Regions from separate parts of the Erythrobacter mangrovi genome, predicted to be linked through region 1. Evidence: predicted binding sites of a transcription regulator. Region 1 holds the regulator's gene; each other region holds the start of a gene.
The links. Region 1 encodes LexA, which represses DNA repair genes until DNA is damaged. Its sites were predicted from a motif close to GTTCCNCNCTTGTTCT; they were not measured.
Positions count from the first base shown of each region.

Region 1 (7,610 bases):
TATGCGGCAGATATAGCGACTGCCGCGCAGCACTTGCTGGCGCTGATCGATGACCTTTCCGATCTCGAGGTGGTCGAATCCGACCAGTTTGTCACCGCACCAGACCGCATCGAATTGGCCGATGTCGCGCGGCGAGCATGCGGAATCCTGGGCGTTCGGGCGCAGGAGAAGGGCATTACGCTCGTGCCACCGGTCGAAGGCGAGAGCCAATTGGCAATCGCCGAATTCCGTCGAGTGCTACAGATCCTGCTCAACCTTGTGGGCAATGCGATCCGGTACTCGCCGGAAGACAGCCAGGTCTGGATCCGTCTCGATCGGATAGGGAGCCGTGCGCTTATCACCGTGGCCGACCAGGGCCATGGGCTCGACGAGGCTCAGCAACAGAAAGTCTTCGAGAAATTCGAGCGGCTCGGACGTAGTGGCGACGGAGGTTCCGGCTTGGGGCTCTATATCTCGCGCCGAATTGCCCGTGCGATGGACGGCGATCTGACGGTTGAGAGCGCGCCGGGGCAAGGTGCGCGATTTACGCTTTCGGTCCCGGCGGCCGACGATCTACGCAGCGAGGAACGCGGCGGCAACAGCCGCTAATATGAAAAAGGGGCGCCGAGGCGCCCCTTGATCTCTGGTTCCTAAAGTCCGCTCAGCGCTTGCCGATGGGCACGTAATCGCGTTCGGTCGGGCCAGTGTAGAGCTGGCGCGGGCGGCCGATGACCTGTGCAGGATCGGAAATCATTTCATTCCACTGCGCAACCCAGCCGACCGTGCGGGCGAGCGCAAAGAGTGCGGTGAACATGGTGGTCGGGAAGCCGATCGCGTTGAGGATGATGCCCGAGTAGAAGTCCACGTTCGGGAAGAGCTTCTTCTCCTTGAAGTAATCGTCGCTCAGCGCGAGTTCTTCCAGGCGCAACGCGGTTTCGAACACCGGGTCGTCGACGTTCAGCGCGTCGAACACCTCTCGCAGTGTCTTCTGCATGACCGTCGCACGCGGGTCGTAGTTCTTGTAGACGCGGTGGCCGAAGCCCATCAGGCGAAACGGGTCGTTCTTGTCCTTGGCGCGTTCGATATAGTGCGGGATGCGGTCGGGAGAGCCGATTTCCTGCAGCATGTTGAGCGCCGCTTCGTTCGCGCCGCCGTGCGCCGGGCCCCACAGGCAGGCAATGCCCGCGGCAATGCAGGCGAACGGGTTGGCTCCCGACGAGCCTGCAAGGCGGACGGTCGAGGTCGAAGCGTTCTGTTCGTGATCGGCATGGAGAATGAAGATCCGGTCCATCGCGCGTTCGATGGCGGGATGAATCTCATATTCCTCGGCCGGGACGCCGAAGGTCATGCGCAGAAAGTTGCCGGTGTAGCTGAGCGAGTTTTTCGGCTGCAGGAACGGTTGACCGACCGAATATTTGTAGGCCATCGCCGCGATCGTCGGCATCTTCGCCAGCAGGCGATGGCTGGCGATCTTGCGCTGTTCGGGATCTGCGATGTCGGTGCTGTCGTGGTAGAAGGCCGAAAGCGCGCCCACCACGCCGCACATGATCGCCATCGGGTGCGCATCGCGACGGAAGCCCTGGTAGAAGCTCCGCAGCTGTTCGTGCACCATGGTGTGGCGGGTAATTGTGTACGTGAAATCGTCGAGCTCTTCCTGCGTCGGCAGTTCGCCGTTCAGCAGCAGATAGCTGACCTCCATGAAGCTCGAATGCTCGGCCAGCTGGCCGATAGGGTAGCCGCGGTGAAGCAGGATGCCTTCTTCACCGTCAATGTAGGTGAGGGCGCTCTCGCAGCTCGCGGTCGACTTGTAGCCGGGATCGTAGGTGAACGCCCCGGTCGCACCATAAAGCTTACGAATGTCGATCACATCGGGACCGACGCTCCCTTTCAGGACGGGGAATTCCTGGGTCTTGCCACCCAGATCGAGAGTTGCCTGATTGTCGGCCACACTTGTCTCCTCAAACGTCTTTTGCGGTTCCCGGGGAAGGTCAGGCTTGCGCGTCGATACGAGCGAGCGCCTCTTCCTTTCCCAACAGGACCAGCACATCGAAAATACCGGGCGACGTGGTCGTACCGGTGAGTGCTGCACGCATCGGTTGCGCGAGCTTACCGAGCCCAACCCCAAGGTTCTCGGCATACGATTTCGTAGTGGCTTCGAGAGCCTCGATTGTCCAGTCATTTTGCAGTTGCAGCATTTTGGACAGTTCACCCAGTCGCTGGCGCGCTTCATCGTCGAGCAATGCGCCTGCCTTTTCGCTCATTTCGAGCGGACGCTTTGCGGAGAGAAACGCAGCACCTTCAACGAGTTCATTGACGGACTTGGCGCGAACTTTAAGGACAGGCATTGCCTTCGTCAGCAGCGCAACATCTGCATCGGAACCAATGCGCTCGGCTACGAGTGCAGCCAATCGTGCATCGTCTGCTTCGCGGATATAGTGGCCGTTGAGATTCTGGAGCTTCTTGATGTCGAAGCGTGCCGGGCCTTTGCCGACCCCATCGAGATCGAACAGTTGGATCGCTTCCTCTCGGCTGATTTCCTCGCGATCGCCATACCCCCAACCGAGTCGGAGCAGATAGTTGACCAGCGCCTCTGGGAGAATGCCTTCCTCGTCGCGATAGGCCTCGACCCCGACCGCTCCATGTCGCTTAGACATCTTCGCCCCGTCGGCGCCGTGGATCAGGGGGACATGCGCATAGACCGGATCGGGCCAGTTGCCCTCGATCTCGTTCATTGCACGGATGATCGGCAGCTGTCGGAAGGCATTGTTGATGTGATCGTCACCACGGATGATGTGGGTCACGCCCATGTCGTGGTCGTCGACTACTACCGCGAGCATGTAGGTCGGCGTGCCGTCCGAACGCAGGATGATGTAATCGTCAATCTCGGAGTTCTGGACGGTGATGCTGCCTTGGACCGCATCTTCGATCGTGGTTGCGCCTTCGACCGGAACCTTGAGCCGGATCACGTAGGGCGCGCCTTCAGGCGCCTCGGACGGATCTCGGTCACGCCAACGGCGATCGTAGCGCAAGGGCTGCTTTGCCGCACGCTGCGCTTCGCGCATCTCTTCGAGTTCTTCCTGGGTGGCGAAGCACTTGTAGGCATGGCCCGCTGCGAGCAGCTGACGGGCGACTTCAGCGTGGCGCTCAGCGCGATCAGACTGGAATACGGGTGCTTCGTCGAAATCGAGGCCAAGCCAGGCGAGTCCGTCGATGATCTTGTCGATCGCATCCTGCGTGCTGCGCTTGCGATCGGTATCCTCGATGCGGAGCAGCACGCGACCGCCGTGATGGCGCGCGTATAGCCAGTTGAACAACGCCGTGCGCGCCCCGCCGATATGGAGATAACCCGTGGGTGAGGGGGCGAAGCGGGTGACGACCGTCCCGGATGGCGAAGCAGCGGTGCTCACACTATCGCTTGCCATTGTCTCTCGCTTCCTTTCAAACACTTACATGGCGACGCAAGGGACGCCTCTTGTACCATTGGGGGAGGCGGGCGGCACTGCCCGCGACGCAGTGCGGCGCCCTTGGCGCATGCGCGGCCTCTTGTCCAGATTCACGGACCGGATCGAGCGCCTGCTTGCAGGATCGGAATTCGATCGTGGGCCTTGGTTGGCGGTGGCACTGGCTGCGGGCATTGCCCTTTGGTTCGGGCTTGGGAGTCCTTGGCAGTGGCTTGCAGCAATGGGCGCATTTCTGCTCCTCGCATTATCGGCTGCTGCGATTTGGCGCGGGCGGAACGAACGCTCGTATGTGATGGTAGCCGCCATTGCAGTGTCGTTGACTATAGCCCTGGGTGTTGCGGTGGTATGGGCGCGCTCCGAAATCGTGGGTGCCGAGCCCATTCCTGCCCCGCGTTTCGAGCGGCTCGATGCGCGTATCCTGGAGCGACAAGAGCAGCCTACGGAAGGGCGCATACGCCTTACCCTAGCTGCGCGTGATGTAGTGGCGGGCCGCGCAGTCGCATATCGGGTCAACCTACCGCTTGATCAGGACGCCGAGAACTTGCGTGAAGGGGCACGAGTCCGGCTTTCGGTGCGTTTGCTGCCTCCCGCACCTCCGATTGTACCGGGAGCGTACAACTTCGCGCGAAGGGCCTGGTTCGAAGGGCTGTCTGCGACCGGCGCGGTTGCTGGGACGGTCGAGGTTCTGGAACCACCTAAGCAAAATGAGGGCCGCCTCGCTCGGGTCCAGCGCGATCTGTCGTCCTATGTGCGGAGCCGGCTCGACGGAGCGCCAGGTGCCATCGCAGCGACATTGGCGAGCGGCGATCGCGGGGCAATTCCGAGCGCTGACGAGGAAGCCATGCGCGACGCCGGACTGACGCACTTGCTGTCGATCAGCGGACTGCATGTCAGTGCCATCATCGCGGCGACCTATCTCCTGACGCTCAAGCTGCTGGCTTGTTGGCCCTGGTTTGCGTTGCGCGTGCGTTTGCCGCTGGTTGCTGCAGGAGCAGCGGCATTGGCGGGGATCGGTTATACGCTGCTTACTGGGGCCGAAGTCCCCACAATCCGCAGCTGTATCGGCGCGGTTCTCGTGTTGCTGGCACTGGCGCTGGGACGTGAACCGCTGTCGATGCGCATGGTCGCGGTGGCGGCCATGCTCGTCTTGCTGTTGTGGCCGGAGTCGCTGATTGGACCGAGTTTCCAGATGAGCTTTGCCGCCGTGCTGGCGATCGTCGCGCTACATGGCGCGAAGCCGGTGCGCGAATTCCTTGCACCGCGAGAGGAGGGGTGGACATCCCGCCTTGGGCGGCGGCTCGCAGTTCTGTTCCTTACCGGTTTGGTGATCGAGATCGCGCTGATGCCGATCGTGCTGTTCCACTTCCATCGGGCCGGCGTGTATGGTGCCTTGGCGAACCTAGTTGCGATACCTCTGGTGACCTTCGTATCGATGCCGCTCTTGGCCCTGGCCATGGCGTTCGACATGGTAGGAATGGGCGCGCCCTTTTGGTGGCTGGCCGGGCATTCGCTCGAGCTGCTGCTCGACTTGGCCCACTTCGCCGCGGGCTTGCCCGGGGCAGTCAAGCTCGCACCTCCGGTTCCCCCGGCGGCTCTGCTGCTGTTCGTAGGTGGCGGGCTGTGGCTCGCCCTGTGGCACGGCACTCAACGACTTTGGGGCCTGGTCCCAGCCATTGCCGCAACGGTGTGGATGCTGAGCGCACCTGTGCCCGACATCCTTGTCACGCGCGATGGTCGTGACTTCGCGATAGTCGGGGAGGGCGATCAGGTGCTGGTGCTCCGCCAAAGCGAGGGCGGATATGCCCAGGACAGCTTGCTGGAGATCGCCGCAAGCGGAACCGAGCCACAGGCGCTGGCTGAATGGTCGGGCGCGCGATGCAGCGATGACTTTTGCGCGCTGGAGCTTGATCGTGGAGGGAGGACTTGGCGCCTGCTGGTTTCGCGCAGTCGTAACCTCGTTGAGGAGCGGGCGCTCGCTGCAGCGTGCGAGAAGGCAGATATCGTGATCTCCGATCGATACTTGCCTCGTGCGTGCCGCCCCGCATGGCTCAGGCTCGATCGTCGATTCCTCCAGCGTGAAGGCGGTGTTGCGCTCTATCTTGCCTCGGGCCGCATCGACACGGTAGCCCGAACGCAGGGTGAGCATGGCTGGTGGCGGCCACGCGAAGATCGGCCCCGCAGAGCGCCACCATCCACTCAGTGATAGCGGCGCAACAGTCCCGCCAGCTTGCCTTGCACCTTGACCCGGTGCGGCTCGTAGATTTGCGGTTCGTAAGCGCCATTGGCGGGATCAAGCCGTATCCGACCAGCCTCACGCCGCAAGTACTTGAGAGTCGCTTCCTCATTGTCGACCAGCGCGACCACGATTTCGCCGTCGCGTGCGGTTTCGGTCCGCTTCACCAGCGCGAAATCGCCGTCGAAGATACCCGCTTCGATCATCGAATCGCCCGACACTTCGAGCGCATAGTGCTCGCCCGGGCCGAGCAGGGCGGCCGGGACAGGCATGCTAGACTGACCCTCGATCGCTTCGATCGGAGCGCCGGCGGCAATGCGCCCATGCAGCGGCACCTGGATGATGTCATTGGCCGGTTCGGGCGCGATCGCCTTCGGAGCAATTGCTGCCGACACGGCGTCATTGGCTGCACGCGGCCGGGCTCCGCCGGTTACGGCATCTTCAGGCAGCTTGACTACTTCAAGCGCGCGAGCACGATTGGGCAAGCGCCGAATGAAACCGCGCTCTTCCAGCGCCGAAATCAGGCGGTGAACGCCCGACTTGCTCTTGAGGTCGAGCGCTTCCTTCATTTCTTCAAAACTGGGTGAAATGCCGGTCTCTTCCAGCTTTTGCTGGATGAAGCGGATCAGCTCGTGCTGCTTGGCCGTCAGCATTGGTGCGATACTCCCGTGCCGCTGTTCACAACCCGTGAACGAATAAGGAACAATTAGGCAACCATGATTCGTAAGTCAAGCAATCCCGCCACTTTTACGCTTTTCCTGTGGAACAGGTGTTCTCCATTCGGTCCAGATTGCGCGTCGGTCATGTTCAGACTCTCAGCTACGGGCCTGAACCGTGGAACAGATGGAACACAGTCCTGAATCCAAAAAATTGCCTCCAGCTCGAGCGACAAGTTCATTCGCAAGCTTGAAGGGAAATGGTGCACGCATGCCGCCAAGTTAGCGCCCGGCGGACCTGTAGGACAGGATCATCCCCGCAGAAGTGTACGGGTAGCCGACGCGACGTCGGCCTGCCGCATCAGGCTCTCACCGACAAGGAAACTGCGCACCCCTGCCAAGGCAAGGCGCTGGCAATCGGCATGGGAGGCAATGCCGCTTTCGCCGACCAGCAGGGCCCCTTGCGGCGCAAGCGGCGCAAGGCGTTCCGTCGTGGCCAGATCGGTGACGAAAGTGCGGAGGTCGCGATTGTTTACCCCGATCAGGCGCGAGCGAAGGCGCGCGGCACGTTCCATTTCGGCTTCGTCATGCACTTCGACCAGCACGTCCATCCCGTGCTCCATCGCTGCCGCTTCGATTTCTGCCATCTGCGCATCCTCGAGCGCGGCAACGATGATCAGGATAGCATCGGCACCGATGGCACGCGCTTCGGCAACCTGCCACGGGTCGACCATGAAGTCCTTGCGCAGGACGGGCAGGTCGCAGGCCGCCCGGGCTTCGATCAGGAAGTCCTCGTGGCCCTGGAAATAAGGGGCATCGGTCAGTACCGAAAGACACGCAGCCCCGCCGATGGCATAATCACGGGCATGCTGAGAAGGGCGAAAGTCCTCTCTGATCAATCCCTTGGAAGGCGAAGCTTTCTTCACTTCAGCAATCAGGCCGTAACCCCCTGCCTGCGCGCGCTCCAGCGCAGCACGAAATCCACGCGGCGCACCCTGTTCAGCGGCCAGCGCTTCAAGATCGCCCAGCGAACGAGCAGTCTTGCGCGCAGCGACTTCATCGCGCTTGGTGGCGCAGATCTCGACCAGCTTGTTCATCGTTTCACTTCGCCATTTCAATCCAGTCGGCCAGCAGCTTGGCAGCCTTGCCGCTGTCGATAGCTTCGCCAGCCATCGCCGCGCCGCTCTCCCAACTTTCGGTGGCACCGGCAACCAGTAGCGCGGCCGCCGAATTGAATCTCACCGTATCGCGATAGGGACCGCTTTCACCAGCAAGCAGTGC
Region 1 is NZ_CP053921.1:1,929,460-1,937,069, reverse strand. Features, by position in the region: gene HQR01_RS09890 (sensor histidine kinase) at 1-588, shown strand, start outside; gene HQR01_RS09885 (citrate synthase) at 641-1,927, opposite strand; gene gltX (glutamate--tRNA ligase) at 1,968-3,401, opposite strand; gene HQR01_RS09875 (ComEC/Rec2 family competence protein) at 3,430-5,643, shown strand; gene lexA (transcriptional repressor LexA) at 5,637-6,326, opposite strand; gene trpC (indole-3-glycerol phosphate synthase TrpC) at 6,641-7,426, opposite strand; gene trpD (anthranilate phosphoribosyltransferase) at 7,431-7,610, opposite strand, start outside.

Region 2 (7,610 bases), 250 kb from region 1:
CGCCTGTTCCTTGAAATAGTCGCCGAAGGAGAAATTCCCCAGCATTTCGAAGAATGTGTGATGCCGCGCGGTGTAGCCGACATTGTCGAGATCGTTGTGCTTGCCTCCGGCGCGAACGCATTTCTGCGAGCTGGTCGCCCGCGGCGCCGGCGGGGTTTCGAGCCCGGTGAAGGCGTTCTTGAACGGAACCATGCCCGCGTTGACGAACATCAGTGTGGGATCGCTGAATGGCACCAGCGGCGCGCTCGCAATCTCGGCGTGCCCATTGGACGCGAAATAGTCGAGGAAACTGCGGCGAATGTCGTTGGTCGAGGTCATGGAGGCGCAGTTAGGCAATCGCCGCGCGGGCGACAAGCACGAAAGGTCGGTCAAACAGTTCGCAGGAAGCGATCAGGCGGGTGCCCGGGCAGTCACGATCCAGGCTGCAGAGGGCAAGGCGACGATGCCGTCCGCGTGATGGCGTTCGATCACGCCGCGCAACCGATCGATGGTTTGCTCCCTCTCGGCACCTTCGAGCATGGCTACAGCCCGCGCGGCGGGACCGATCCGCAGGAAGTAGGACAGGCCGTCCTCGACCGCCTGATCTCCAGCCCCGCCGACCATCGGATAATTGAATGCCTCGAAACCGATGTCGCGCCACCCGGCGGCATTAAGGATGCCCTCTACCCGTTCCCGGTTTCCAAACGCAAAGGGACCCGGTGCATTCGGATCGCCCGCGGGGGCCGCACCGGGCGGCAGTGCCGTGGCGAGTTCACGGACCCAACCGTTCTCTCCGACAGTGCGGAAGCAGGAGAACACCAATCGCGCCGCGGGCGCCGCCTGTGAAGCAATATGGCTGAATGCACCGACGGGATCATCGAAGAACATCACCCCGTGGCGCGAAACCAGCAAGTCGGGCGCCTCACCCTTCGGCGGGTTCCATCGGGCGGCATCCGCCTGTTCGATCCGGACGTTGGCAAGGCCACTGCAGCGCTCGCGCGCAACCGCCACAAGATCCTCGCTGATGTCCACGCCCGTCACTCGTGTCTTAGCACGGGCCTGTCCGAGCTGCAGGGTCAGTTCCCCCGCGCCGCAACCGATGTCGAGCGCTCGCGCGAAACTGCTGCTATCGGCAACGTCGAACAACCTCTGGGTCAGGGGTGCGAAACTGCGGTCGGTCCGTTCCCATTCATAGGCCCAACTCTTGCCGACCCTACTGATCCAGTCCGATGCATCGGTCATGGTCTAAACCTCGTAATAATCGCGATACCACTCGACAAAGCGCTGCACGCCCTGGCGAATATCGGTTTGCGGAACATAGCCGGTCAGCGAACGCAGCAGTTCGGCGTCGGCCCAGGTCGCGGGTACGTCGCCCGGCTGCATCGGCATGAGGTTGCGTTGCGCCGTCACCCCCAGCGCATCCTCGACCGCCGCGATCATGTCGCCCAGTTGCACAGGCTGCGAATTGCCAATGTTCACCACGCGCCACGGTGCGACCGGCGAAAGACTGTCGCCTTCCGCAATCGCTTCGGCACTATCGGGTCGCACTGGCGGCGTATCGACCAGGCGACGGATCGCTTCGACCAGATCATCGATATAGGTGAAGTCGCGCATCATCTCGCCGTGGTTGTACACGTCAATCGGCTCGCCGTTCAGCATCGCACGCGTGAACTTGAACAGTGCCATGTCTGGCCGCCCCCAGGGGCCATAGACGGTGAAGAAGCGGAACATCGTCACCGGAAGGTCGAACAGATGCGCGTAGGAATGCGCCATCGCCTCTGTCGCCTTCTTGGTCGCGGCGTAGAAGGACATCTGGTGGTCCGCCCTCATCGTCTCGCGATAGGGCATCTCGGTATTCGCGCCATAGGCCGAGGAGGTCGAAGCAAGTAACATATGCTGCGGAGGATGCGCTCGCGCGGCCTCGAGCAATTCGAAGGTCCCGACAAGATTGCTCTCGAGATAGCTGCGGGGATTGTCGATCGAATAGCGCACACCCGCCTGGGCCGCGAGATGGATTACTACATCCGGCTTGGAGCTCGCGAAGAGTTCGGCGAGCAGTCCAGGTGACTCAATCGGTTCGTTGACCGCGCGGAAACCGGGGCTCTGCAAAAGTCCGGCCTGCCGGCGCAGCTTCAGCTGCGGATCGTAGTAATCGGAGAGTGAGTCGACACCGATGACCGTGAAGCCGTCAGCCAGCAGGCGTCGGCAAGTAAAATAACCGATGAAGCCTGCCGAGCCGGTAACGAGTGCTGTCCGCGTTTCCCCCATTAGTCGGCGCCGAACAGATCGCGGGTGAAAACCTTGTCCGCCACGTCCTCAAGATCGGCATCGAGCCGGTTGGCGACGATCACATCGGCTTTCGCTTTGAAGTCGGCAAGGTCGCGCACCACGCGACTACCGAAGAACTCACCATCTTCCATCACCGGTTCGTAAACGATGACCTCGATGCCCTTCGCCTTGACCCGTTTCATAATCCCCTGAATCGATGATTGGCGGAAGTTGTCCGAACCTGCCTTCATCACCAGGCGGAAAATCCCGACCTTGCGTGGCTGCATCGCGATGATCCGGTCGGCGAGGTAGTCCTTGCGGGTTCGGTTGGCATCGACGATCGCGCGGATGAGGTTCTGCGGCACCTCGGAGTAATTGGCGAGCAACTGCTTGGTGTCTTTCGGCAGGCAGTAGCCGCCATATCCGAACGAGGGATTGTTGTAATGCGAGCCGATGCGCGGATCGAGTCCGACTCCCTCGATGATCTGGCGCGTATCGAGCCCGCGTGAGAGCGCGTAACTGTCGAGCTCGTTGAAGAAGGCTACGCGCATGGCGAGGTAGGTATTGGCGAAGAGCTTGATCGCCTCGGCCTCGTCCGCGTCTGTCAGGAGAACCGGCACATCCCCGTCAAGTGTCGGCTCGAGCAGCAGGTCCGCAAAGCGCTGGGCGCGTTCCGAGCGCTCGCCGACTATGATGCGCGACGGGTGCAAATTATCGTAGAGCGCCTTGCCCTCACGCAGGAATTCGGGGCTGAACAGGATGCGATCGCTCGCAAAGCGCTGACGGGCCTGCGTAACATAACCCACCGGTACCGTCGACTTGATCACGACCGTCGTCAGGTCGTTGCTGGCGAGGACCTGTCCGATCACGCTATCGACGGCGGACGTGTCGAAGAAATTGCTCTCGACATCGTAATTGGTCGGGACAGCGACTATCGCAAACTCGGCGCCTTCGATCGCGGTGGCGAAGTCGGTGGTGAACGTCAGGTCCAGATCGTCGCGGCGCAGGTACTCCTCGATCAGATCGTCCTTGATGGGCGAGACCCTGTCCGCCAGCAACGCAACCCGCGCCGACGAAACATCACAACCAACCACTGTGTTGTGCTGCGAAAGCATGATGGCGTTGGATAGGCCGACATAGCCCAGGCCGAAAACTGCAATCTTCATCAAACTTTCCGTATTGTTCGCCTTCTTGCCCTGGCGGGTCAAGGCGCGGCCTTGTGTCGACCTGTCCCCTTAAATGCAAGCCCGGTTTACCAGACAAAGTACGGTCCACCTCGTTCGCGAGCCCTCTGCCAGGCGGGGCGCGCGTGGATCGCTTCGACGAAGCCCACGGTCTTGGGGCAACGCTCGGCGAAGCCCTGCATCACCGCAATCTCAGCCGGGAAGCTCATCAGCACATCGGCGGCGGTCCAGCTGTCGCCAACGAAGTGGCCACCGTCGTTCAGGCCACCCTCCATGAATGCGACATGCGCGGCGAACTGTTCGTCGATCCGCGGCGTAATGGGTGCTGCTGCTTCACCGAGGCGTGCGGTCATGAGCTTGAGCATGACCGGCACGAAAAAGCTGCTCTCGCCGAACTGCATCCATTCAAGATGGCGCACATGATCTTCGCTGTCGGCGGCGGGAAGCCAGTCGCCTCCACCATGACGTTCGCAGAGATATTGGATGATCGCCCCGCTCTCGGCGACACGCAGGCCTGCATCCTCGATCAGGGGTGACTTGCCCAGCGGGTGGGGGCCTTTCAAGTCGGCTGGTGCAAGGTTGGTCTCAGCATCCCGCTGGTAGTGGACGATCTCATAATCGGCACCGAGCTCCTCAAGCAGCCATAGGATGCGCTGCGATCGGCTGTTGTTGAGGTGGTGCACGGTGATCGTCATAGATTCTCTCCTGCGTCCGGAACGAATGGCCGGACGATTCGGGAAAGAGACTTAGGCGAGAGGCCCGGCCGCGGCCAGCGCCAGCACAAACGGAAAAGCCGGTGCGTTCCATTCGGAGCGCACCGGCTTTCCGTTCGTTCGGGAGCGCCGGGGGACAGTTCCGGCCATGTCGCCGTCCGGGGGGTGGTCGGCGCGCTCCCGCTTGAGGGGAATCAGTCCTCGTCCGCGTCCGGACCGGCCATCATCTCCTCGGCCACCTCGTCGGTGCGGCCGCGGATTGCGGCTTCCAACTTGGCGCACATCTCGGGATTTTCCTTGAGGAAGGTCTTGGCGTTCTCGCGTCCCTGGCCAATCCGGACACTGTCATAGCTGAACCAGCTTCCCGACTTCTCGACCACGCCGGCCTTCACGCCAAGGTCGAGGATTTCGCCGATCTTCGAAATGCCTTCACCATACATGATGTCGAATTCGACCTGCTTGAATGGCGGGGCGACCTTGTTCTTGACCACTTTCACGCGGGTAGTGTTGCCGATGATGTCGTCGCGGTCCTTGATCTGCCCGGTGCGGCGAATGTCGAGGCGCACCGAGGCGTAAAACTTGAGCGCGTTGCCGCCGGTGGTGGTTTCCGGATTACCGTACATCACACCAATCTTCATGCGCAGCTGGTTGATGAAGATCACCATGCACTTGCTGCGATTAATCGAGCCGGTCAGCTTGCGCAGCGACTGCGACATCAGGCGCGCCTGCAGGCCGACGTGGCTGTCGCCCATCTCGCCTTCGATCTCGGCGCGCGGCACCAGTGCGGCAACCGAGTCGACCACCAGCACGTCGATCGCGTTCGAACGGACCAGTGTGTCGGTGATTTCCAGCGCCTGCTCGCCCGTATCGGGCTGCGAAACGATCAGTTCATCGATGTCGACACCGAGCTTCTTGGCATAGACAGGATCGAGCGCATGCTCGGCATCGACGAATGCCGCCGTACCACCGTTCTTCTGGGCTTCGGCAATCACATGCAACGCCAGGGTGGTCTTGCCCGAACTTTCGGGGCCATAGACCTCGATCACGCGACCCTTGGGAAGGCCACCCACGCCCAGCGCAATATCGAGCCCGAGCGAGCCGGTCGAAATCGTTTCGACCTGCATCGTTTGCTTCTGGCCCAGCTTCATCGCCGAACCCTTGCCGAATGCACGGTCGATCTGCGCGAGTGCGGCGTCGAGCGCCTTCTGACGGTCTGCGTCCACTTGTTTTCCTTCTACGAGCTTCAGACTGGCCGCCATGGCACCACCTCCTGCACTTGCAAAGAGCCCCCTTTGACTCTTCAACTGTAGATGTGTGTATCGGCTTTGTTCCACGAGAACAAGAGCGGAACGAAATTTTTTTCCCGTTTTGTTCCAGTCACTATTGATATGCGAACGAGAGACGCCGTCAGCCGCGCTGTTCAGCAAGCACTTCGGCAACCTTCGCGTTGATCTGTTGTACGCTGAACGGCTTCGGGATGAAGTGCATGTTCTCGATATCGATTTCATTGCGAAGCTGTTCTTCGGCATAGCCCGACATGAACAGGATAGGCAGCTTGGGCTTCACCTTGCGGATAGCCCTGACCATGGCAGGGCCATCCATTGCCGGCATCACGACGTCCGAGACAATCAGGTCGAACTCGGTCTTGCCATTGGCGATTGCGGCAAGCCCTTCCTCGCCATCGCACGCCGTGGTCACCGAATAACCTGCTCGGACGAGTGCCCGTTCGGCCACCGCACGCACCGTATCCTCGTCTTCGACCAGCAGCAACTTGCCGCCAGCCGACCAGTCGCTTGCCTTCTGCTCTTCCGGTTCTTCGGGTCGCACCGCGATCGGCATCTCGCCCTTGTGCACGGGCAGGTAGACGGTGAAGCGGGCCCCCGCCGGCGCGCCGTCCGGACCGCGGACGTTGTCGGCGAAGATGAAGCCGTTCGATTGCTTGACGATACCATAGACCGTCGACAGCCCCAGCCCGGTCCCCTTGCCCTGCTCCTTGGTGGTAAAGAAGGGCTCGAAGATCTTGTTGAGGTTCTCTTCGGGGATGCCGCCGCCGGTATCCTGGATGATGAGTACCGTGTAGTCGTCGGCAGGCATGATATCGATGCCCATCTTGCGCACGTCGCGCGCCGAGACGCGGCGCGTCGCGAGCATCAGGCGGCCCTTCCAGTCCTGCTTCCCAGTCTTCGCCGCGTGGGCCTGCATCGCATCGCGCGCATTCACGGCCAGATTGATGATCACCTGTTCGAGCTGCTGCGGATCCGCCCGGACTGGCCCCAGCTCGCGGTCGTGACGGACCGAGAACTCGATCTTGTCGCCCATCAGTCGCTTAAGCAGCTGGCTGACTTCGCTGACCACGTCGGGCAGCTGCAGCACAACCGGGCGCAGGGTCTGCTGGCGGCTGAAGGCCAGCAGTTGCCGTGTCAGCGATGCCGCGCGGTTCGAGTTCGCCCTGATTTGCTGGATGTCGTCGTAATCGCTGTCGCCCGGCGTGTGGCGCAGCAGCATGAGATCGCAATAGCCGATGATCGCGGTCAGCACGTTGTTGAAGTCGTGCGCGACACCGCCCGCAAGCTGGCCGACCGCCTGCATCTTGGTGGCTTGCGCAACCTGGCGGCGCAGGCGCTTCTCCTCGGTCGAGTCCGAGATCGAGAGCAGGACGGCCGCATCGCCCAGGCCGCGAATCCCGGCGAGCCCGATCGAGACAGGTTCCTCCTTGTCGCCGGCCAGGCGGACCGCCATATCGCCGCTGGAGGTTGCGCCCTTGGCAAAGCGCCGCACGGTATCCGCCATCGCCGCCTTGTCTTCGCGCACGACAAGGTCGGACGGAAACTGCGGCAGCCCTGCCCCTTCGCGCTCCACCGCACGCAGGAACGCCTTGTTGGCGAAGAGAAAACGGCCGTCGCGATCGGTTAGCGCCAGCCCCAGCGGTAGTGCCGAAAGCAGGGCCTCGAGCTGTGGAATTGCCGCCTTTCCGCCGCTGTCGCGCCCCCCGCCGATACCCACCGTGCTGTCGATCAGCATCATCAGCGATGGCGCTTCGTCGGCATCCCTGGTGCGCGGAACACCCGGCTGGTCCAGCGGCACATGGACCAGTGTTTGCGGAGAGCCATGCTGCCCCTCCCGGGCGAAGAAGATGCGATCGCGATCGTCGGTCCGCAGCAGCTGGACGAACTCCATCCCGGTGAGCGAGTTCTCCTTGCTCCCGGTGGCCCGTTCCGAAAGGCCCGGACTACCGGCCTGCACAATCCCGTCGGGCGCAACCAGCGCCAACTCGATCCCGGCGCGCGACATGACCTCACCCAGCGAGCCGGCGATGCGCTCTGCCAGACCGTCATAGCTGCGCTGATGGACGATCTCGGAAAAACGCCAGACGAGGTAGTCTTCGCCCCGCCCCGCCCGATCGACCGTCAGACTGAAGTTCCGATCACCCTCCTCTGTGGACAGCATCGCAACCTCGGCGGCACCG
Region 2 is NZ_CP053921.1:2,181,407-2,189,016, forward strand. Features, by position in the region: gene alaS (alanine--tRNA ligase) at 1-318, opposite strand, end outside; gene HQR01_RS11065 (class I SAM-dependent methyltransferase) at 391-1,221, opposite strand; gene HQR01_RS11070 (NAD-dependent epimerase/dehydratase family protein) at 1,225-2,247, opposite strand; gene HQR01_RS11075 (nucleotide sugar dehydrogenase) at 2,247-3,413, opposite strand; gene HQR01_RS11080 (glutathione S-transferase family protein) at 3,500-4,126, opposite strand; gene recA (recombinase RecA) at 4,339-5,403, opposite strand; gene HQR01_RS11090 (hybrid sensor histidine kinase/response regulator) at 5,552-7,610, opposite strand, start outside.
Region 2: recA (recombinase RecA) is a predicted target of LexA. The motif match lies at 5,480-5,495, and genes of this name have one in related genera.

Region 3 (7,610 bases), 420 kb from region 1:
CGCGGACCTGACTGCGCGTCTTGCCCCGCCTCGCTTCCGTCCACGCCACCTGAGCATGCAGCAAGAGCCAAACAGAAAGCCGTTAGGGTGGCGCGCGCTAACATATGTAGGCACCCCTGCCGCTGGCGATCAGTTTGCCGTCCGGTCCAACTATCCGGCTTTCGGCAACCGAGATTTGCCTTCCGACCTTGACCACCTGACCCGTCACAATGAGGGGCCCAGAAGTCGCCGGGCGATGATAATCAACGCGCAGGTCGGCTGTCACCTTCGCTGTCACACCTTGCGACAGCAATGTGTAGAGCCCTGTGAGGTCAATCAGCGATGCCAGCACGCCGCCATGAGCTGAACCGATCATCGGGTTCGAGATAATCTCTTCGCGCCACGGCATTTCGAGCTCAATCTGCTCGCTAGAATACGATTTTACCGTCAGACCGAGCCATTGATGAAACGGAGCAATCCGCAACAGCTCATCAAGACGTTCGCAATCGATTGGACCGTGCTCCTTGCTCATGCTGTAGTTCCTTGGGGAGAGTGATGGCGGGTCAGAAAATCGAGGATCGCTTCCGAAAAGGCGTCGTTGGCGTCTCCCACCACCATATGCGTGGCATCTGCGATGTCGGAATATTCGGTGTTCGGGACCAGGTCGCGCAAATGCGCCACCGCCTCTTCGGAAACCAGATCGCTCGATCCGCCGCGAATGAGATGCACTGGTAACGAAAGCCGACTGGCCGCATCGCTCAGCGCATCGAATTGCCGATCCTGATGAGCCGGATCGCTTCGCTTCGTGGTCATGATGTTACGGATAAAGGCCGGGTCCCAGTGCCAGTAGTAGCGGCCATCATCCTTTTTGCGCAGGTAGCGCCGCAGTCCCTCTCCAGCCCCGCGCTTGCGGCGATGCGGCATGTACCTCGCGATGATTCCCGCCGCTTCTTCAGGTGAAGAAAAGCCGGTATCGACATGCTGTTCCATGAAACCGACCACACGCATCACGCCGCCCGGCTCCATGCGCGGGGCAATGTCTACAAGGGTCAGGGAAGCGAAAGTGTCTGGCGCGAGATAACCCTCGGCGATGATCCCGGCCAGTCCCCCCAGCGAAGCACCAACGAGTGCTGGTTTGCACTCCATGCCTGATGCAATCGCTACAAGATCGGAAGCGAAGTCGCGAATATCGTATGCTCCGCTCGCAGCCCAATCGCTCTCGCCATGACCGCGCATATCAATCGCAATTGTGCGGTAGCCAGCTTCGGCCAAATCACCTGTTACGCGCTTCCACGCACGGCGCGTCTGCCCGCCGCCATGTGCGAGCAGGACGGGCATGGCGTTGTCGCCACCAATCACTTCTGCGGCAAGGGAGAGTCCTCCCGCTCCATGAATTTTGGTGGTCAAAATCTCCATATCGCAAGCCACTATATTGTAAATTGATTTACAGTAAATGACTTTATCTAAGTCGATGCTGTGTTAAGGTGCCTTGCATGGCAACAAAGCTCGACCACGATCCCGATGAAAAAGCGGCGCCATTCCTGACCGATCAAGACCGGTTGGTTTTTCTGTTGGAAGAGCTCACGCGACGATTGCGCCGTACCTTCGATTCCTCACTCGAGCAGTTTGGACTCACCCGCACCCAGTGGCGTGCGTTAGCCTATCTCTACCGGACACCCGGCATGACCCAGACCGAATTGGCCGGTCAATTGGAGCTGGAGCGGGCAAGCATCGGGCAAGCGATCGACCGGCTAGAAGAATTGGGCTTGGTCGAACGGCGCAGCGCCAAAAACGACCGCCGTGTGTGGCAGGTGCACCTGCGATCCGCTGCAATCGACTTGCTTCCGAAAATGCGAGTCGAAGCGGATCAGGTCTATGCGCGCCTGCTCACAGGAATAAAGGACGAGGACTTGGAGGCATTCAAGTCTACTTTGGCCGCAATGCAGCGCAATTTGGGCGATGCCTAAAGGGCCCAGCGGTCGCCGCGAGAGAAGGTAACTTTACCAGCTGTAGTCGACGCCAACGCCGAAGAATGGCGGTAATTCCAATTACCCATCTATATCCGCAATTGGGTCGGAGGCGGAAGGTCCGCTTTTTGCGAAACCAGCGCCGAAAGCCGACCGTCAACTAACGGCCCAAGTCCTGCCGCTACAAGGCTCGGCCAAACCAGATAACCCGGCCCACCACGTGAACTTCCGACCGATCCATGTCGTGCCAGGTAGGGTAAGCCGGATTGTCGCTGGCAATGGTGATCTGCCTACCATTTGGCTTGATAGCGATCCGCTTCACGACGAGGGTATCATCAGAACGAAGGACGTAGATCCCGTCTCGCAGTCGCGAGCCGTGATCTGAAGCATCGACCAGAACCTCGTCACCATCACTGAGAGTGGGCTCCATCGAGTCACCCTTGACGCCGACGATCGACAGGCTGGCGCTCTTGGCCGAAGTCAGGTGCCGCAGCCACCGCTCATCGAACCCGAACCGGGTGTGTGCAGTCTCACTAGCAGCTACCGCGCCAAAGCCGGCGGATGCCTCCACATCGAGTACGGGGATCTCGACCATGCCATCGGTGACCGGATTAGCCGGACCACCGAGCACTTGCTCGTCGACACCGAAGAAGCAGGCAAGCGTCTTTCGATCCTCGTCATCGAGCTTTCTTGGAGAGCCGCGCCTGATGAACTGTTGTACATAAGCGGGATTGCGGCCGAGCAGCCGCGATATCGAGGCGTAGCCATATCCGCCCTTGAGAATCAGCCGGTCGAGCTCTTCCCTGACATGTTCCATCTGTCTGTCCTTCGAATCTCAATCGTAGGAATTTTCCTAGACTCGCGGATATGATCTTACTAAGAACATAACAGGAACACAAGGGATTTGCGAGTCGGAGCGAAAGGGTCATGACCTTGCTGGAACGGATCGAAAAGCATCTGAAAGATCATCATATTTCGGCTACACGCTTCGGCAGGCGCGCAGTCGGTGATCCTCGATTCGTACTCGACCTCCGGCAAGGACGAAGGCCGCGTCGACGAACGCTAGAGCGGCTGGAAGCCTATCTGCAGTCAGTCGAGGCTGGAGATCCCAACAGTTCCATCAGGAATGGGACTTGCGCGCGGCAAGTTGCTCATAGCGACGGACCACAACCTGCCAGAGTCTTGCCCCGTTCTGCTCGCCGTCCTCGCATAGCTGATCGATCTTCGACGCAATAAATTTTCGAGTCTGCAGGCCAAGATAGCGTTCTCGCTTTCGTGATGCTTCTTGTCTATTTTATCAGCGATCTGTTGGGACGATTTAGAGGTGAGAGCGCCGATTTACCACTGAAGGAGAATGAGCGATGAGCGATCCAGACAACAATCCCACTGGTGGCAAGCAGGACTGGGAAGGTCTTCGTGAAGTCGACCGGGCCATCGCCGAGAACCGTCTCACTTCCTACACCTGGAAAAAGACTTGGGCTGACCCTTGGGGACGGCTCAAGTTGATTGCGATTTTTGCTGCATTGGCAGCTTTTGTCGTGTTCGTAATTGTGCACGACGTCATCCTTTAGCAGCCTACCATTCCTTAACATCGTCTGCCGCTTCGGCCGAGGCTCCCTTCGCATCGCGGGTCTTGCCATCGAGGTAGCCTTTCACGGTCCCGATCCGTCGATCTCCCTGTTGCTGCACCCGATCGACATCACGGGCGATGTCTTCACGTTCGCTGGACGGGGCGCTCAGGCTTCCCGGCACACCGTCAAGCCGCACTGATCCCCGGACGCTCTCGGCGCTGCTCGCCGAGGGCCGAGCGATGGACGCAGAGGCCGGCAAGACCAGGTCGCCCGAGATCTCGGCATTGAGCTGGTCCGCATAGCCTTCGACGAACCGCGCCTGAAGCTGCTGGCCCCGCACGCTCATCTGGAAGTCGATGTCGTCAAAGCGCACCGGACCGTAGTAATCCCGGTTAGCCTCGATCTCCGCCATGCCCCATTCGCGATAGGCCTGGCTGAGGTTGAGAGTGCCTGCGGCATTGGCACTCTCGTACCAACTCGCCTGGTTCTCGAGGCGGCTGGCGATCTCCTCGGCTCGGCGCGCTTCGCGGGTATAGCTCTGCGCTTCGGTGATCGACGTGGTAATCCCGGCCGAGCTGCTTGACACCAGCGCCTCCGAACTCGAACTCGTTTCGCGCAGGAAGCCTTCGCGCGTGCTCGACCAGCTGCGACTGTCCGAGATCTGGCTCAGCGCGCCCATGATGCGCGAGCGATCCTCGGAGGCGATCCCGATATCACTGTCGGTCCAACTCTGGTTGCGTCCTCCCTTAACACCTATGCTCGCCGAGCCAGCGCCTTTTTCTCCCTTCAGTCCTAGAGCGCCATCCCCGTTCAAGAACCAAGATACGGTGATGTCATCGGCCGCGCGGCGCGACAGCCCGAATTGCTGCTGAAGTGTCTTCGAGGCGTTGTCGACCTCGCTGAAGGCGCTGCCGATGCTGTCGCTCGTTGACGTGCCACTGACGCTCTCGTTCGAGCGCGAGCGGGTGTACGCATCGCGTAGCTCGCTGAAGCGGGTGACAGCCGAACTCGTCGACTGCTGGGCAAGGTTCGAGAAGGTCTCGCTCTGGCCGCGGCTCTGGCTCGCCATGGTCGCAAGCCGGCTCGAGAAGTCCTGCCCGAGTGTCGGGGTGAACGGATAGCTCGAGGTCGGCACGGTGGCGAATTCGGCTTGAGGGAAGCCGGTGGTCTGGGTGCCGTTTTCGCTTGTGGCTCGCGTCTGCGCGGCGCCGTAGCCAATGTTGGGAGCGAGGCTGGCTTGCGCAAACTGCCGCGAAAACACGTTCGAGTTCTCAAGGCTGGTATTCCCGAGCGAAACATTGCCGGTGCTCGCTTCGCGCGCCGCCTCTTCTGCCGCGTTCTGGCTCGGATTGAGGTAGCTCGTTGCCTGGCCCGATATTGCGAGCGCGCCCCTGGCGACGCCGCCTGCAAGGAACGGTATCGATGCGACGAGGTAGCCGGCCAGGATCCCGATATCGTTGTTGACGTCGGTCATGCCGGAGAAGGTCGCGAGGCTGAGCCCGCTTGCGCCGCCCGCTGCCGCCACATCGCTCGCGCCCTTGAGCATCAGGATCATGTGCAGGATGACGAACAGCGGCCCCCAAGCTGCCAGATAGAAGAAGCCCGTGACGTATCCTTTGAGCGCGATCGGTCCGGTCTTGGGCATCAGGAACAGTGGGAAGAGCACCGGAAAAAGCGCGTAGAATACGACCGTCAGGACGACATTGAGGATCGGGACCCACTTCATCGCGTTATGCGCGATCGAAGAATAGGTCCGTTCGGTCTGGATATCGGCGCGGGTCAGCGCGAACACATCGACGCTCGATGCGCCGCTAGCTCCGGCAAATCCATGCATCGCCTGGTTCATGGCGTTGATGGTCAGAACTTGGCGGAAGATGCTGCTTGCATCCTTCGAGACGCCGGTGAGGTATTGATAGGCAATCGGCAGGTCGGCGATGAGCTTGGCCTTCGCGAGCGCTTCGGTCTGCCGGGGGTAGAGCTGGCGCCCGGCGACCTGTGTCATCTCATCGATAAGCCCGGCCCACTGGTTGGAGAGCGCAGTGTATGCTTCGCGGCAGGTGATGATCGTGGCCGTGACGCTATCGTCCGCCTGCCGGGTGAGGAAGCGCTGCGCACGCGCGGCACTGCCGGGCGCAATGGTCGCCCAGATATCGTTGCTCTCCGACAATTCCTTCATCGAGTAGCGACCGAGCAGCAGGTCGTAGAATACGCATTGACGGACATGTTCGTCGAAATTGGCGGCAAATTCGGGGTCGGCAATGCGCAGGGACCGCGTCGCTTCGAGCAGGCGCGCGCCGTAAATCATGCCGTTCTTCGAATAGTTGAGATCGTCGGGAAGGCCGAAGACGAGCTCGGCGGAACGGGTTAGGTAGTCGCCCGCTTGGCTGGTAAAGCTTGCCATGAGCGCTAGGCCCAGCGGGACATTGGCGACCGTGGCCGGTGCAAGGCTCGGATTGACGCGGTCGGTGACCTGCACATCCATGCGCGGAACCATCAGGCACATGTAGATGAGAGTCGCGCCGAGGAACCAGTTGAGCCAGGCGCGCCAGTCCTGGTTGAACGCGACGACAATGACCGCAAGCGCCATGCCCAAGACCAGCGCCACCTGGATCAGGCTCTTGTAGCCACCGGCCCCGGTCCACGCGGCGACGGCGTTCAAGACATTGACGATGTACTCACCGCCGCCGGTTGTGAAGATTTCGACCATGGCGCTCGACTCAGGGAATAATCGAGCGCGACTGGAGGCCGCGTGACCAGTCGAGCGCTGCGGACATCGAGGGCGACATCGAAGCGGCGAGCGCGTTCTCGATCATCGCGGTCTTCTCGATGATCTGCATGATCGCCGAGACCTTGGCCTGTCCAGTAGCCTGCCTCTGGACCAGGCCAGAGCGCACTTCGGCGACCTGGCCGCGCCAGATCGCAAGCTTGGCTTCATCGGCGGCGATGAAGCTCGCCATCGAGCGACCGGCTTCCGAGACGATCCGGTCGAGGATGGCATAGAGCAGATCGATGCTGGCGATCTCGGCGAGCGTTTCGCGGTCGTCGGTCGGCATGCCGCGTCCATAGGCGGCCTGGACGGTAAGGATCTTGTACAAGGGGACAGCGGCGACCTGCAGCAGTTCCTTTTCGGCATTGCCGATCGCGGTGTCGGCCCGGATCGCATCGACCATGTTCCCGATGAGGAGCGCGACCCGCGGGCGGATGGCCTTTGCATTCGATAGGCTCATCTGCTCGAAGGTGGGATTGAGGCAGAGATCGGTCTCGTCGCAGCGGAAAACGCGCACGGTCTGGCCCTGCGTCCCGTCTAGGAGCGCGCTTACGAGCGTCGAGGACGCGTCGCCCGCGAACGGCACGAACTTGCCGGGTTCATCATCCTTGGGCGGCACGTAGATGACCGTGCCAATCAGCGTCATGGCGTATTCGGCTAGTTCGCGGTCAAAGGTACCACCCGGATTGAAGAAGGCGCTCTTTTTCAGGACGTGCCAGGTGTAGTTGCGCGGCACGCCGGGATTGACGTCGGCATAGTCGGTACCGGCGCCCTCGTTGGTCGACGCGCGCTGGCCGCGCGTGCCGCAGCCGTGCTTGGCGGCCGCATAATCGGTAAAGATCCCTTCGGAGTTCCCGATCGCTTCGCAGATCGCCTTGTCGGCGAGATCGCCCTTGGGCCACAGTCCGCCGACCAGTCCCTGCGCCATCTCGCAGGAGTTGATCGAGAGATTGTTCATGAGCTGAGCCTTCTGGCTAAACTCCTGCATGATCTTGTTGCACTCTGGGCACACGGTATCGATCGCCAGGCTGAACGCGAAGCCGACCGCGTTGTTGGCAACGGCCTTCAGGAGCGCGACCATCTCGCTCGCGTTGATGAACGAAAAGGAGCCGGCAAAGATATCGATGCCGCCGCAGCCCGCCCTTGCGCGCGGCAGCTGGAGATTGGCGATGTTGGTCGTCTTCTGAGGGAAGCGCGTCCAGACATTGCCGAGGCTGTAATAGCCTGCCGACTGGCCTTCGAAGGCGGTCGGGCCGGTGACATTCGCCGCCGCCCCCATGTCGTCCATGAAGCGGTCCATGCTGTCGCCAACATTCGCGGCGACCG
Region 3 is NZ_CP053921.1:1,507,732-1,515,341, forward strand. Features, by position in the region: gene HQR01_RS07800 (hotdog fold thioesterase) at 98-511, opposite strand; gene HQR01_RS07805 (alpha/beta fold hydrolase) at 508-1,395, opposite strand; gene HQR01_RS07810 (MarR family winged helix-turn-helix transcriptional regulator) at 1,473-1,946, shown strand; gene HQR01_RS07815 (S24 family peptidase) at 2,128-2,763, opposite strand; gene HQR01_RS15415 (DUF6961 family protein) at 3,067-3,198, opposite strand; gene HQR01_RS07820 (hypothetical protein) at 3,308-3,517, shown strand; gene HQR01_RS07825 (conjugal transfer protein TraG N-terminal domain-containing protein) at 3,522-6,224, opposite strand; gene HQR01_RS07830 (conjugal transfer protein TraH) at 6,235-7,610, opposite strand, start outside.
Region 3: HQR01_RS07815 (S24 family peptidase) is a predicted target of LexA. The motif match lies at 2,826-2,841, and genes of this name have one in related genera.